2 regions of the Paraburkholderia dioscoreae genome follow, and region 1 is predicted to be linked to the other one. Evidence: riboswitches for the same ligand, from Rfam matches in the RefSeq annotation. Region 1 holds a riboswitch; the other holds the start of a gene.
The links. Region 1 has a riboswitch for glycine ahead of gcvT (glycine cleavage system aminomethyltransferase GcvT). Riboswitches for the same ligand answer to the same signal wherever they lie in the genome.
Positions count from the first base shown of each region.

Region 2: another riboswitch for glycine. It lies ahead of PDMSB3_RS28365 (D-amino acid dehydrogenase); the one in region 1 lies ahead of gcvT (glycine cleavage system aminomethyltransferase GcvT).

Region 1 is NZ_LR699553.1:4,353,626-4,361,232, forward strand. Features, by position in the region: gene PDMSB3_RS19765 (oxidoreductase) at 1-187, shown strand, start outside; gene PDMSB3_RS19770 (hypothetical protein) at 385-735, shown strand; glycine riboswitch at 886-970, shown strand; glycine riboswitch at 1,013-1,176, shown strand; gene gcvT (glycine cleavage system aminomethyltransferase GcvT) at 1,260-2,378, shown strand; gene gcvH (glycine cleavage system protein GcvH) at 2,524-2,904, shown strand; gene gcvP (aminomethyl-transferring glycine dehydrogenase) at 2,982-5,918, shown strand; gene PDMSB3_RS19790 (alginate lyase family protein) at 6,058-7,188, shown strand; gene PDMSB3_RS19795 (L-serine ammonia-lyase) at 7,218-7,607, shown strand, end outside.
Region 2 is NZ_LR699554.1:1,815,598-1,823,204, forward strand. Features, by position in the region: gene PDMSB3_RS28350 (GNAT family N-acetyltransferase) at 1-347, shown strand, start outside; gene PDMSB3_RS28355 (MFS transporter) at 611-1,867, shown strand; gene PDMSB3_RS28360 (LysE family translocator) at 1,882-2,514, opposite strand; glycine riboswitch at 2,724-2,817, shown strand; gene PDMSB3_RS28365 (D-amino acid dehydrogenase) at 3,001-4,212, shown strand; gene PDMSB3_RS28370 (BON domain-containing protein) at 4,339-4,599, shown strand; gene PDMSB3_RS28375 (acetate/propionate family kinase) at 4,602-5,762, opposite strand; gene PDMSB3_RS28380 (phosphoketolase family protein) at 5,776-7,607, opposite strand, start outside.

The DNA.
Region 1 (7,607 bases):
GGAGCGCGAGCTGCCGACGCGTAATGGAAATTACGCGGGCTTCTATATCGCCGTGGCCGACGCCATCCAGAACGGCGTGAAGTTCCCGGTCAGCGCGCAGGATGCCGTCGATGTAATGACAATTATCGAACTCGCCGCCCGCAGTTCGGAAGAAGGCATCCGGCTGCCGTTTGAACGCGTTCGCTGACCCGTTTGCCTGCGCGTCGGCACGGCTTGTGTACCTAAAACCGCACTCGCCGCCCACGCCGCACAGGCCACAATCCTGACAGGCCCGAAAGGAACATAACGTTACAAATAAGGCCGTGTTCCCGGTCAGCGTGCTCCGGCAGTCAGCCGTTGCTTTCCGAGTAACAACACAAAACCACAATGACTTCCGGAGAGTTCATGCCCCGTTCCATCCGCGCGCTTGCCGCGTGCGCCCTGCTCAGTTCCCTCGCCGCCTGTGTGGTGACGCCTCAACCCGCGCCCGCCCCTCGTCCCAGCCCGCAACAGATCGCGGATCAGCGCCTGCGCCAGGTCGACGGCCGCATCGAGAATCTCGGCCGCCGTATCGATAACCGCGTGAATCAGGGCTATTACCCGCCGCCCCAAGGCGGCGCGCTGCATCATCGCCTCGACGTGATCCGTCAGGAAGCGCACGACATGGCCGCGCAACATGGCGGCGGCCTGTCCAGCGACGAACAGCGCGTGCTGAATCAGGAACTGGACAACGCGGCACACGCCATCGGCGAATAATCGCCGCGCGTTCGGGCTACGGAGCACCAAGAGAGCTGGCATCACAATGCGCGCTTTTTTGACGAACGCCAAAGCGCCGCGTCAGGTGCCATGCCACTCGCGGGCCTTTATTTGACAAGCCCCCGGCCCTCGCGTACATTCGCCGCACGCGTCGGGAGAGCGTGCTGGCCGCAGAAAACCGCAGGCCGCGCCGCCGAAGGGGCACACCCGCAAACTCTCAGGCAAAAGGACCGACCGCGTCGGAAAACCCGTGTTGAGGCAGCATCAAGGCACCGGTTTTTCGCACTCTGGAGAGCGGCAGTAGCCGTCTGCATCGCGCGTTTCGTATGCGTGCGAGCAGATTTGGCAGGCTGCCCACCGAAGGGGCGCGCGTTTCACCGTGGCGGATTCACGTTCGCACGGCAACGCAATCTCTCAGGTATCGAGGACAGAGGGGCCATGCAACAACGCATCGCTCGCAGCCGTCAGGCCGCGAGGCGTAGCGCCGCATGGCCTTTTTTGTTTCGCGAGATGCCCGAGGCCCCATGACCGAACTCAAACACACCCCGCTCAACGCCACCCATCGCGCGCTCAATGCCCGCATGGTCGATTTCGGTGGCTGGGACATGCCCGTCAACTACGGCTCGCAGATCGACGAACACCGCGCCGTGCGCACCGACGCCGGCATGTTCGACGTCTCGCACATGTGCGTCGTCGATTTCACCGGCGAGCGCGTGCGCGCCTTCTTCGAATATGCGCTGGCCAATAACGTCGCCAAGCTGCAAACGCCCGGCCGCGCGCTGTACTCCTGCCTGCTGAACCCGAACGGCGGCGTGATCGACGACCTGATCGTCTATTACTTCGGCGAAGATCACTTCCGCGTGGTCGTCAACGCCGGCACCGCCGACAAGGACATCGCCTGGTTCGGCCGGCTCAACGCCGAAGGCGGCTTCGGCCTGACCATCACGCCGCGCCGCGACTACGCGATCGTCGCCGTGCAAGGCCCGAACGCTCGCGAAAAAGTCTGGCAAACCGTGCCGGCTACGCGCGCCGCCACCGAGGCGTTGAAGCCCTTCAACGCCGCCCGTATCGCAGACACGCCGTTCGGCGAATTGACGGTCGCGCGCACGGGCTACACCGGCGAAGACGGCTTCGAAATCATCGTGCCGGCGAATCGCGTCGAAGCACTGTGGAACGCGCTACGCGCGCAAGGTGTGCGCCCGGCCGGCCTCGGTGCGCGCGACACGCTGCGCCTCGAAGCCGGCATGAACCTGTACGGCCAGGACATGGACGACAATGTCTCGCCGCTCGACGCCGGCCTCGCCTGGACGGTCGACCTCACCTCGCCGCGCGACTTCGTGGGCAAGAGCAAGCTGGAAGCGGACGGTTCGCAGGCCGCGTTCGTCGGCCTGATCCTGCTGAAGGACAACGGCAAGGCAGCAGGCGTGCTGCGTGCTCATCAGAAAGTCGTCACGCCGCAGGGCGAAGGCGAAATCACCAGCGGCACTTTTTCCCCGACCATGCAGGAATCGATCGCCTTTGCGCGCGTGCCGAAAGGCGTGCAGCCGGGCGACACCGTTCACGTTCAGATTCGTGACAAAAACGTTCCCGCAAGCGTGGTAAAACTGCCGTTCGTGCGCAACGGCAAAGTGCTCGCGGTTTAAGCAGACCGGCGCGTGCGCAAACCTTCACAAGAAAACGCCGGGCCGCCCCAAGTTTTCTTGTTCCCCCTCGGGGGGACCTGGCGCGAAGCGACAGGTTTGGGGGCCCTTTTAGTTACTACCGAATCACACCGCATAGGAGCATCCGATGAGCATTCCGGCCGATCTGAAATACACCGAATCGCACGAGTGGGTCCGTACCGAAGCGGACGGCACGCTGACGGTCGGCATCACCGACCACGCGCAGGAAGCGCTCGGCGATATCGTCTTCTTCGAAGTGCAGGAACTGGGCAAGACCGTGAGCGCGGGCGACACCGTCGCCGTGATCGAATCGGTCAAGGCCGCTTCAGATATCTACGCACCGGTCTCGGGCGAAATCATCGAAGCGAACACCGCCGTGGCCGATACGCCTGATTTGGTCAACAGCACGCCGTACGATAGCTGGCTCTTCAAGATCAAGCCGGCCGCGGACGCCGCGCTGGACCGCCTGATCGACGCCGACGCATACAGCAAGTCGATCGGCGCCTGATTCACCATTCGTTAAAGTCAAACCGTCAGGTGCGGCGCGTCCCTCGCGCAGAGACAGCCGCACCGCCAGGAACACCCATGAAGCTCGAACACCCGGATCGTCTGATGAACCGCACTCCTCTCTCGCTCGCCGCGCTCGAAGTGCATGACGCCTTCGCCGAACGGCACATCGGCCCGGATTCGGCCGACCAGCAAGCGATGCTCGAAGCCCTCGGCTTCGCGTCGCGCGCCGCGCTGATCGACGCCGTCATTCCGAAGACGATCCGCCGCACCGAACCGCTGCCGCTCGGCCCCTTCGCGCAACCGAAGAGCGAAGCCGAAGCGCTCGCCGTGTTGCGCGAACTCGCGGACAAGAACCAGGTGTTCCGCTCGTACATCGGGCAGGGCTATTACAACGCGCACACGCCGACGGTGATCCTCCGTAACGTGCTGGAAAATCCGGCGTGGTACACCGCGTACACGCCGTACCAGCCGGAAATTTCGCAAGGCCGTCTGGAAGCGCTGCTGAACTTCCAGCAGATGATCGTCGACCTGACGGGTCTCGCGATCTCGAATGCGTCGCTGCTCGACGAAGCCACGGCCGCGGCCGAGGCGATGACGCTGCTGCAACGCATCGGCAAGCCGAAGTCGAACGTGTTCTATGTGGCCGACGACGTGCTGCCGCAAACCATCGAAGTGGTGAAGACGCGCGCCACGCCGGTCGGCATCGAAGTGAAAGTGGGCCCGGCTGCGGAAGCGGCGAACGCGAACGCGTTCGGCGTGTTGCTGCAATACCCGGGCGTGAATGGCGACGTGCGCGACTACCGCGCCCTGGCCGAAGCCATCCACGCAGCGGGCGGCCACGTGGTGGTCGCCGCCGACCTGCTCGCGCTGACCGTCCTCACGCCGCCGGGCGAATGGGGCGCGGACGTGGCCGTCGGCAATACGCAGCGCTTCGGCGTGCCGGTCGGCTTCGGCGGCCCGCATGCGGCTTACCTCGCCGTGCGCGACGAATTCAAGCGCCAGATGCCGGGCCGCCTCGTCGGCGTGACCGTCGACGCGCAAGGCAACCCCGCGCTGCGTCTCGCGCTGCAGACGCGCGAGCAACATATCCGCCGCGAGAAGGCCACCTCGAACGTATGTACCGCGCAAGCGCTGCTCGCGATCATGGCCAGCATGTACGCCGTCTATCACGGCCCGCACGGCCTGAAGACGATCGCGCTGCGCGTGAACCGCATCGCCGCGTTGCTGGCGGAAGGCGCGAAGCAACTCGGTTACACGCTCGCCAACGAAACCTTCTTCGACACGCTCACGTTCGAATCCGGCACGCACACGCAAGCGCTGCACGACGCCGCGCTTGCGAAGCGCATCAACCTGCGCCGCGTGAGCGACACGCAAGTCGGCCTGTCGGTCGACGAAACCACCACGCGCCGCGACCTGGCCGATCTGCTCGAAGTGTTCGCGCAAGCCGCGGGCGCCAAAGACATCCCGCACGTCGACACGCTCGACGAAAAGCTGTCCGCGTCGAACATTGCATCGGTGCCGGCCGCGCTCGAACGCACCAGCGCGTATCTCACGCACCACGTGTTCAATCGTCATCATTCGGAAACGGAAATGCTGCGTTATCTGCGCAGCCTGTCGGACAAGGATCTCGCGCTCGACCGCTCGATGATCCCGCTCGGCTCGTGCACGATGAAGCTGAACGCGACCTCGGAAATGCTGCCGGTCACGTGGCCTGAATTCGGCCAGATCCATCCGTTCGCGCCGGCCGAGCAAACCGTCGGCTATCGCGAAATGATCGATCAGCTCGAAGCGATGCTGGTCGCGGCCACCGGCTACGCAGCCGTGTCGCTGCAGCCGAACGCTGGCTCGCAAGGCGAGTACGCGGGCCTGTTGATCATTCACGCGTATCACGCGTCGCGCGGCGAAGCGCATCGCAATGTCTGCCTGATTCCCGCTTCGGCGCACGGCACGAACCCGGCGTCGGCACACATGGCCGGCATGCAGGTGGTCGTGGTGGCGTGCGACGCGCAAGGCAACGTCGATATCGAAGACCTGAAGAAAAAGGCCGAACAGCACGCCGACAAACTCGCGGCGATCATGATCACGTATCCGTCCACGCACGGTGTGTTCGAGCAGAACGTGCGCGAAATCTGCGAGATCGTGCACGCGCACGGCGGTCAGGTGTATGTGGACGGCGCGAACATGAACGCGATGGTCGGCCTGACCGCGCCGGGCCAGTTCGGCGGCGACGTGTCGCACCTGAATCTGCACAAGACGTTCTGCATTCCGCACGGCGGCGGCGGACCGGGCGTCGGTCCGGTTGCGGTCGGCGCGCATCTCGCGCAGTTCCTGCCGAATCAGGTTTCGTCGGGCTATGAACGCGCGCCGAACGGCATTGGCGCCGTGTCCGGCGCACCGTACGGTTCGGCGTCGATCCTGCCGATCTCGTGGATGTATATCGCGATGATGGGCGCGAAAAACCTCACCGCTGCGACCGAAACCGCGATCCTCAACGCGAACTACGTCGCGAAGAAACTCGCGCCGCACTATCCGGTGCTGTATTCGGGTCCGGGCGGACTGGTCGCGCACGAGTGCATTCTCGATCTGCGTCCAATCAAGGAAACCAGCGGCATTACCGTGGACGACGTCGCCAAGCGTCTTGCCGACTACGGCTTCCATGCGCCGACCATGAGCTTCCCGGTGCCGGGCACGCTGATGGTCGAGCCGACCGAATCGGAATCGAAAGAAGAGCTCGACCGTTTCATCGAAGCGATGATCGCGATCCGCGAGGAAATCCGTGCAGTCGAAGAAGGCCGCTCGGACCGCGAAGACAATCCGCTCAAGCATGCGCCGCACACTGCGGCAGTGGTCATCGCGAATGACTGGAAGCATGCGTATGCGCGTGAAACCGCGGCGTATCCGCTGCCCACGCTGATCGCGAAAAAATACTGGCCGCCGGTCGGCCGCGCGGACAATGTGTACGGCGACCGCAATCTGTTCTGCTCCTGCGTGCCGATCGCCGATTACGAGTAAGCGCGATCGCCGCCGCGCATCGCCTACTGTCTCGAAAAGAGGCGGTGAGGCGGTGCGCGGTTCTCTCCTCAGTTCTCTGTCACTCCTGGCCGCAAACGGCTAACATCACACACCGAATCAGCCTAACGAGGAGTTTCGCATGGCGCGAAAGGTGCGATTGATGCAAAGCTGGACCGAAGCAAGGCGAGCCCGGACGTGGCGACAGGCCTGCACACTGCTGTTGGCTGGCGCAGCCGTGCTGCTGCCGCTGCGACAAGCGCAGGCCGCGATGAATTTTTGTGCGGCACCCGCACTGCAAACCAGCGAACGCACGAACGCCGATCCCGGCGTGAAAGCACTGGTCAGCAACGTGCAGGCGCATCTGAACGACCAGCCGCATGCGCTGGCGAAACTGCATACCGAAGGCACGCTGCCGCACGAAGGCATTTACGACCAGAGCGTGGAAGCGGAGAAAGATCTCGACCTGTTGCGCGACGCCGCGCTCGCCTGGCGCGCCACCAGCGACGACCGGTATCTCAAGCTCGTCGACCGCTTGCTGTTCGCGTGGGTCACCACGTATCAACCGAGCTTCAATCCTATCGACGAAACCCGTTTCGAAGGACTGATTCTCGCGTACGACATGACCGCGAGCGCGTTGCCGGTGAGAACGCGCAATGCATCCATGGCGTTTCTCACGAAACTCGCGAACGGCTACATCGGCCAGATCGACGCGCAGCCGCGGCCGCTCAAAGGCACGTTCAGAAACAACTGGCAGAGCCATCGGGTCAAACTGATCGCGATGGCCGCGTTCACGCTCGATAACCGCAAAATGATCAACGCGGCGCAGCGTTTGTTCGTCGAGCATATCGGCGACAACATCGAGCCGGATGGTTCGACTATCGATTTCAGCGAACGCGACGCGCTGCATTACGTCACCTACGATCTGCAGCCGCTCGTGACAGCTGCGCTGGCCGCGCGCCGCCATAACCGCAACTGGCTGCCGGAGAAAGGCGCAGATGGCGCCTCGCTGGAAGCCGCGCTCAACTGGCTGGCGCCGTACGCGGCCGGCAACAAGACCCACGAAGAGTTCGTGCATTCGAGCGTTCCGTTCGACGCAAAACGTCGCGAGGCCGGCTTGCCCGGCTATTCGGGTCAGTGGGATCCGAAGAACGCGACGGAACTGTTTCACCTGGCGGCGCGCCTCGACGGGCGCTATACGCCGATCGCGCTACAGCTCGCACCCACGCCGCCTGCCTGGCTCGCCGTGTGTCTGCCTCTGCCGGCGCGATGAACCAACTATCTATCAGCAGGGAGCAGTAAATGGCAGTCAGCGTGTTCGACCTCTTCAAAATCGGCATTGGTCCGTCCAGCTCGCATACGGTCGGGCCGATGCGCGCGGCGCTGATGTTCGCTCAAGGGCTTGAACGCGATGGACTGCTCGCTGCGACCGCATCGGTGAAGGTGGAGCTGTATGGCTCGCTCGGCGCGACGGGCAAGGGGCACGGTACCGATCGCGGTGTGATGCTGGGCCTGATGGGCGACGCGCCCGACACAGTGAACCCGGACACGATCGCTGAGCGGCTGGAAGGCGTGCGTGTGTCCCGCAAGCTGGCACTGCTTGGCACGCACGAGGTGCCATTCGTGCAGAAAGATCAGATTGCGTTCTATCGTCAGGCGCTGCCCGAGCATCCGAACGGTCTCAAGCTGCGC
Region 2 (7,607 bases), on a different replicon from region 1:
GCAGCCTGGTGCTGCTGGTTGCGCGTCACGGCGAAGCGATTGCGGGCACAGTACAGCTGGATTACGACACGATGCCGAATCAGCAGCATCGCGCCGAAGTGCGCAAACTGCTGGTGCATCCGGCTTTGCGCCGCCAGGGCATTGCGCGTGCGCTGATGACGGAACTCGAACGCCATGCGCATGGCTTGCAGCGCAGACTGCTCACGCTCGACACCCGAACCGGCGACCACGCCGAGCCGCTTTATACCGCACTGGGTTATCGCACGGCGGGCGTGATCCCGGGATACGCGCGTGACACGCATTCCGATGAATTCGACGCGACCACCATTATGTACAAGGCGCTATGAGTGAGGCGTGGATGTGCCGTTGTGCCGTTGTGCCGTTGTACGTCAGGCCGTCTTCGAATACTTGAACATCTATCCGCGTGTCTGCCCGGCCGCGTTGCGTCCGCTTCACCGAGTGACACCGAGTGGCACCGGACGACACTGAATGAGCACGATCGGCCATACTTCGCCCGCCTCCGCAGCCCGATTGGCCGCGCTCAGGCACAATCGTCTTTTCGCCGCGCGTGCGGCCCGACCCTGTGCGTTTCGCTTCCCATCCTGCCTCGATGAGTTCAGCCACTCCCGCCGACGGCGCGCCCCACTGGCAGCGCAATCTCTATGTCTGTCTGTTCGGTTCGTTCACGACCATCGTCGCGATGACCCTGCTGCTGCCGTTCCTGCCGCTCTATGTGCAGCAGCTCGGCGTGCATCCGGCCGCGGCCGCCGTGCAATGGTCGGGCGTCGCGTTCGGCGCGACGTTCCTCGCCGCGGCGCTGGTGTCGCCGCTGTGGGGACGCATGGCCGACCGCTACGGACGCAAGCTGATCCTGATTCGCGCGAGTCTCGGCATGGCCGTCGTGATGTCCCTGCTCGGGCTTGCGCAGAATGTCTGGCAACTGGTGGGACTGCGCTTTCTGGCGGGACTCGTCGGCGGCTATGCGTCGGGCGCGACCGTCATGATCGCCACGCAGACGCCGCGCGGACGCACCGGCTGGGCGCTCGGCACGTTGGCCTCGGGCGTGATGGCGGGCAGTCTCGTCGGCCCGCTGGTAGGCGGCGCGCTGCCGCCGCTGATCGGCATCCGCAATACGTTTTTCATTGCGGGGGCGATGATCTTCTGTGCTTTCATTGCGACCACGCTGCTCGTCAAGGAACAACCGGTGGACCGCACACGCGGCAAATCGCACGAGGAGCGGGCGGCCACCGGCTGGGCCACCGTGCCGGACCTGCGCCCCGTGCTGGCGATGCTGTTCACCTCCGGCTTGCTGATGTTCGCCAACATGTCGATCGAGCCGATCATCACCGTGTACGTCGGCCAACTGGTGCACGACGCGAGGCACGTCACGCTCGTGTCGGGCTTCGTGATGTCGGCCTCCGCGCTCGGCAGCGTGCTGGCGGCTTCGCGCGTGGGCCGTCTCGCCGACCGGATCGGCGCGCCGAAAGTGATCGTGACGTGTCTCAGCGTGTGCGCGGTGCTGCTCGTGCCGCAGGCGTTCGTCACGAGCGGCCTGCAACTGGTGGTGCTGCGCTTTCTGATGGGGCTCGCGCTGGCCGGCCTGTTGCCGTGCATTACGAGCGTGATCCGCCATAACGTGCCCGACCGTTCCGCCGGCTATATCCTCGGCTACGCGACTTCGGCGAATTACGCGGGACAGGTCACAGGGCCGCTCGCGGGCGGCTTTGTCGGGGCGCACTTCGGCATGCAGTCGGTGTTTCTCATCACCAGCGCGTTGATGCTATGCGGGGCGCTGTTCAACGGCTGGGTGTTCAGAGGTTCGGGTTCCGGTTCGGGCTCGGGCTCCGCTTCGGCGCGCGGCGGATAACGCGCCGCAAAAAATCAGCGGCGCGAATCGAGCGCAATGCGCACCGCGAGTCCGGCAAGCACGGTGCCCATCAACCAGCGCTGCACCAGCAGCCACACCGGGCGCCCGGCGAGAAACACGGCAATCGAGCCCGCCATGCTCGCGATCAACGCATTGACGGTCACGCTGATAACGATCTGCACGCAGCCCAGCGCGATCGATTGCGAAAGCACGCTGCCGTGTCCCGGCGAAATGAACTGCGGCAACAGCGACAGGTACATCACCGCGATCTTCGGGTTCGCGAGATTGGTGACGAGCCCCATCATGAAGAGCTTGCGGCGGCTGTCGTGCGGCAGGTCGCGCACCTGGAACGGCGAGCGGCCACCCGGCTTGACCGCTTGCCATGCCAGATACAGCAGATAGAGCGCGCCGCAGAAACGCAATGCGTCGTACGCGTACGGCACAGTCAACAGCAGCGCGGTAATGCCGAATGCGGCGCAGAACATGTAGAACACGTAGCCGAGCGCGACGCCGCCAAGCGAAACGAGACCCGCGCGGCGCCCCTGGCAGAGCGATCGCGAGATCAGATAGATCATGTTCGGCCCGGGCGTGAGCACCATGCCGAGCGAGACCAGACCGAAGGCGAGCAACGTTGTGAGGGCGGGCACGGCATTCTCCTTTGCGAATGAAAGTCGGATAGTGCCGCCAAATATAGCCGATGCGGGCGCTTTCAGCCCCACAGCCGGCTTGAAAGATTCGCATCGGAGTAGAAACCGCATTCATCTTCAGACGTGCCGTTTCAGACCGCTACTCGCACGGTGCATTGCAGGAAACACTTGCGGCGAATTATTTTGACCGGTATTGTCGAGCCGTTCTGCAATGCAGCGCGGGAGAGATCGTCAGATGTTCGTGACGACGCCGACGGAGCAACCGCCCCGGAAACTCTCAGGCAAAAGGACCGCGCAGCAGGAACATCTGGAGAGCGGCGCATCGGCATAGCCTGTGCGCCCACCGAAGGGGATTCCCCGCACACGGCTCGCATCGGGCCGGCCGCTGCGGAGAAGAAACTCTCAGGTACATGGACAGATGGGGCATCAGCGCCGGTTTCGACACGAAATCGACACCGGTGATGCTCAACTACTCTGGACCATGTCATGTCACGAATCGCCATTATCGGCGCCGGCATTACCGGCGTCACGACCGCTCACGCCCTCGCCCAGCGCGGCCACCACGTTACTGTCTTCGAGCGCCATCGCTATGCGGCAATGGAGACCTCGTTCGCCAACGGCGGCCAGTTGTCCGCCAGCAATGCCGAAGTCTGGAACAGCGCCGCCACCGTCATGAAAGGACTGCGCTGGATGCTCACGCGCGACGCCCCGCTGCTGCTCAATCCCGCGCCCACCTGGCACAAATACTCGTGGATGGGCGAATTTCTGCGGCAGATTCCGCACTACCGGGCGAACACGGTCGAAACCGTGCGGCTCGCGATTGCCGCGCGCGAGCATCTGTTTTCGATTGCCGAGACCGAGGGCATCGACTTCGATCTGGAGCGGCGCGGCATTCTGCACATCTACAAGACCCGCAAGGAATTCGACGCTGCGAGCAAGGTGAACGAACTGTTGCGCGAAGGCGGACTCGACCGCAACCCGGTCACGGCGGGCGAGTTGCATGGCATCGAACCCACGCTGCATGGCGATTTCTACGGCGGATTTTTCACGCCGTCCGATTCGACCGGCGATATTCACAAGTTCACGCGCGGTCTCGCTCAGGCGTGCGTGCGGCACGGCGTCGAGTTTCACTACGACGCGGAGATCACGTCGATCGAGCAGCCTGGCGAGGGCCGCTTTTCGCTGGCGGTCAATCTCGAAGGCGAATCGCAGCGGTTTGCGTTCGAGCGGGTCGTCGTGTGCGCCGGCGTGAAGAGCCGAGATTTTGCGGCCATGTTGGGCGACCACGTGAACATCTACCCGGTGAAAGGCTATTCGATCACCGTCTGTCTCGACGACGAGATCAGCCAGCAGCGTGCCCCCTGGGTGAGTCTGCTCGACGATAGCGCGAAGATCGTCACGAGCCGGTTGGGCATGGATCGCTTTCGCGTGGCCGGCACGGCCGAGATCAACGGCTTCAACCGCGATATCCGTTCGGACCGGATTGCGCCGCTAGTGGACTGGACCCGGCGTTATTTCCCCGAGGTGTCGACCTCGCGCGTGGTCCCTTGGGCGGGCTTGCGGCCGATGCTGCCGAGCATGTTGCCCAAGGTAGGCCGAGGAAAGCGGCGTGGCGTGTTCTACAACACCGGGCATGGGCATCTGGGCTGGACGTTGTCGGCCGCGACGGCGCAGGCGCTGGCGGGCGCGATCCGGTAGGCTTGCGGCGGGATTTTTTTGCCGACGGCGGCGGATTGTATTGATCTCACCGCCGTCATCCAATGCGAGCAAAATCCGCCACTTCTGCTAGTGTTCTCCCATCCGTATCACTTCCGTGGAGAACGCATGCCACACGGTCGCGCCGCGAAACACCAGGCGGACAGAGCACGCCTGAGCGATGCACAGATCGCCGCGGAGGCGACGCAGCGTCTCGCCTGGGACGCCGCGGTCCCTGAACACGCCGTAAAGGTTCACGTCTCGCGCGGCCGCATCACGCTACGCGGCGAACTGCAGCGCGATCAGCAACGCACCGCCGCACTCGAAGACGTGACCCGCCTGTTCGGCGTAACCGGCGTTTCGGATCACACCGTCGTCAAGCCCAAATGAAGTCAGGCTGCATCCGTTTGCCGCAACAGCGTGCGGCAATGCCTCGCGATCTGCTTTTCCTCTTCCGTGTGAATCGCCCTCACCTTGCCCGCCGGATCGCCTTCCGTTAGCCCCATGAAAGCGAGCCCGTCGCACACGCGCCGCCGGATCTCCTGGCTGTGTTCGCCGATGCCGCCGGTAAATACCAGCAAATCGATTCCGCCCAGCAGCGCCGCATAGCCGCCGATCGTCTTGCGCACCGCTGTGGCAAATGCATCGCGCGCCAGCGACGCATTTGTATCGCCCGCCGCGGCGCGTTTTTCGAGCGCCTGCATATCGCTCTCGCCATCCGCGTAGCCGGCGAGGCCGCTCTCGCGATTGAGCAGCGTCTCCAACGCGCCCGCATCGAGCTTTTCCACGCGCATCAGATACAGCAGCACACCGGGGTCGAGATCGCCGCTGCGTGTGCCCATCGGCACGCCGCCGGTCGGGGTCAGCCCCATCGACGTATCGACCGATTGGCCGTCGCGTAGCGCGCATACGCTCGACCCGTTGCCGAGGTGCGCGAACACCGCGCGCGCCGGCAAGTCGGCGCCGAGCCGCGTCACCAGCGATTCGTATGAGAGCCCGTGAAAACCGTAGCGCATCACGCCGGCCTCCACATAGCGGCGCGGCAACGCAAGCTGCGCCGCACGCGGCGGCAGCGTGGCATGAAACGCCGTATCGAAGCAGGCAAAATGCGGCGCGTCGGCGAAAATGGTCTCTGCCTCGTCGATCAGCGCAAGCGCGGGGGGAATATGCAGCGGCGCAAAGTGCACGGCGTCCTGCAACTGACGGCGCACCCCGGCGGTAATCCGCTGATGCGCGCGCAGACGCGGTCCGCCGTGCACCACCCGATGCCCCACCGCCGAAGGCCGCGCATGGTGCTGTTGCGCGAGAACCTGCGCGAGCTTTTGCAATGCATCGGTCTGCGATTCCAGCTCGTGCTCCTGCTGCACCAGCACGCGGCCATCGGGCGCCTTGATCCGCAAGCTGCCGTCGCTGCGTCCAATGCCTTCCGCGCTGCCTTCCAGCAGGAGGGATTCGTCGTCGCCCGTGCGCCTGAAGAGCCCGAACTTCAGCGAGGACGAACCGCTGTTCAGCACCAGAATCGTTTGATCCTCTGCACCGTCTTGAGTGCGCATGGTCATGCCTCGCTCAGCCTTTCCACGTCCAGTTGCGGATTTCTTCCCGGTCGATGCCCTCGGCATGCGCATAAGCGAGATGTTCGATAACCTGGCCGCGCAGCCATTCCTTCGCATGGTCGCCGACACCGCGCAGTTTCGGCACGCGATCGATCACATCGATCGCCAGCGAGAAGCGGTCGACCTGGTTGATGATCGCCAGTTCGAGCGGCGTATTGATATTGCCCTTCTCGTGATAGCCGTGCACATGCAGGTTGTCGTGGTTGGTGCGGTTATAGGTCAGCTTGTGAACCAGCGACGCATACGAGTGGAAATTGAAAATCACCGGCTTGGTCGCGGTAAACAACGAATCGAAATCGCGGTTGGACAGCCCGTGCGGATGCGCGTGCTCGGGCATCAGCCGGAACAGGTCGACCACGTTGACAAAGCGGATCTTCAGATCGGCGAAACGCTCCTTCAGAATCTGCACGGCGGCGAGCGCCTCCATCGTGGCGATGTCGCCCGCGCTGGCGATCACCACGTCCGGCTCCACGCCCTGATCCGTCGACGCCCAGTCCCAGATGCCGATGCCCTTGGTGCAATGCGTGAGCGCCGCGTCCATGTCGAGATACTGCAGATGCGGCTGCTTGTCGGCGACGATCACGTTGACGTAGTCGCGCGAGCGCAAACAATGATCGGCGACGCTCAGCAGGCAATTCGCATCGGGCGGCAGATAAATGCGCACCACGTCCGGGCTTTTATTCGTGACCACATCGAGAAAGCCGGGATCCTGATGCGTGAAACCGTTGTGATCCTGCCGCCACACGAGCGAGGTGATCAGCAGATTGATCGACGGCACCGGCTGCCGCCAGCCGAGATCGCGTTTGGCTTTCTCCAGCCACTTGGCGTGCTGGTTGAACATGGAATCGATCACGTGGACGAACGCTTCGTACGTGGCGAACAGGCCGTGGCGGCCGGTCAGCACGTAGCCTTCGAACCAGCCTTCGAGCGTATGCTCGCTGAGCATTTCCATCACGCGGCCGTCCACCGCGAGATCGCCGCCGTCCGCGTCGCTCGGCTCGGTTTGCGCGAGCCAGGTTTTTTCCGACGCTTCATAGATCGCGGTCAGCTTGTTGCTTGCGGTTTCGTCAGGACCGAATACGCGGAAGTTCGTCATGTTCCGGCGCATCACGTCGCACAGGAATTTGCCGAGCACCTCGGTCGGCGACGTGTACGTGCCGCCCGGTTTCTTCACCGCCACCGCGTAATCGCCAAACGCCGGCATGTCGAGCGTCTTGCAAAGCAAGCCGCCGTTCGCATGCGGATTGGCGCTGATGCGGCGCGCACCCTTCGGCGCGAGCTCGCGCAGTTCTTCGACGAGACGCCCGGCTTCGTCGAACAGCGACTCGGGCTCGTAACTGCGCATCCAGTTTTCCACCAGCTTCAGGCTCTTGCCATTGGTCACCGGATCGAGCACCGGCACCTGATGCGCGCGCCACGAGCCTTCCACCTTGTGGCCGTCGACTTCCTTCGGGCCGGTCCAGCCTTTCGGCGAACGCAGCACGATCATCGGCCAGCGTGGGCGCGTCGCGTCGTTGTTCGCGCGCGCATGCTGCTGGATCGCGCGGATTTCGCCGATGCATTGTTCGAGCGTCGCCGCCATCTGTTGATGCATGACGGCGGGGTCGTCGCCCTCGACGAAATACGCCTTGTGGCCGTAACCGGTCAGCAAGGCTTCGAGCTCCTCGCGGGGAATGCGCGCGAGAATGGTCGGATTGGCGATCTTGTAGCCGTTCAGGTGCAGCACCGGCAACACCGCGCCATCGCGGATCGGATTGAGGAATTTGTTCGAGTGCCACGAGGTGG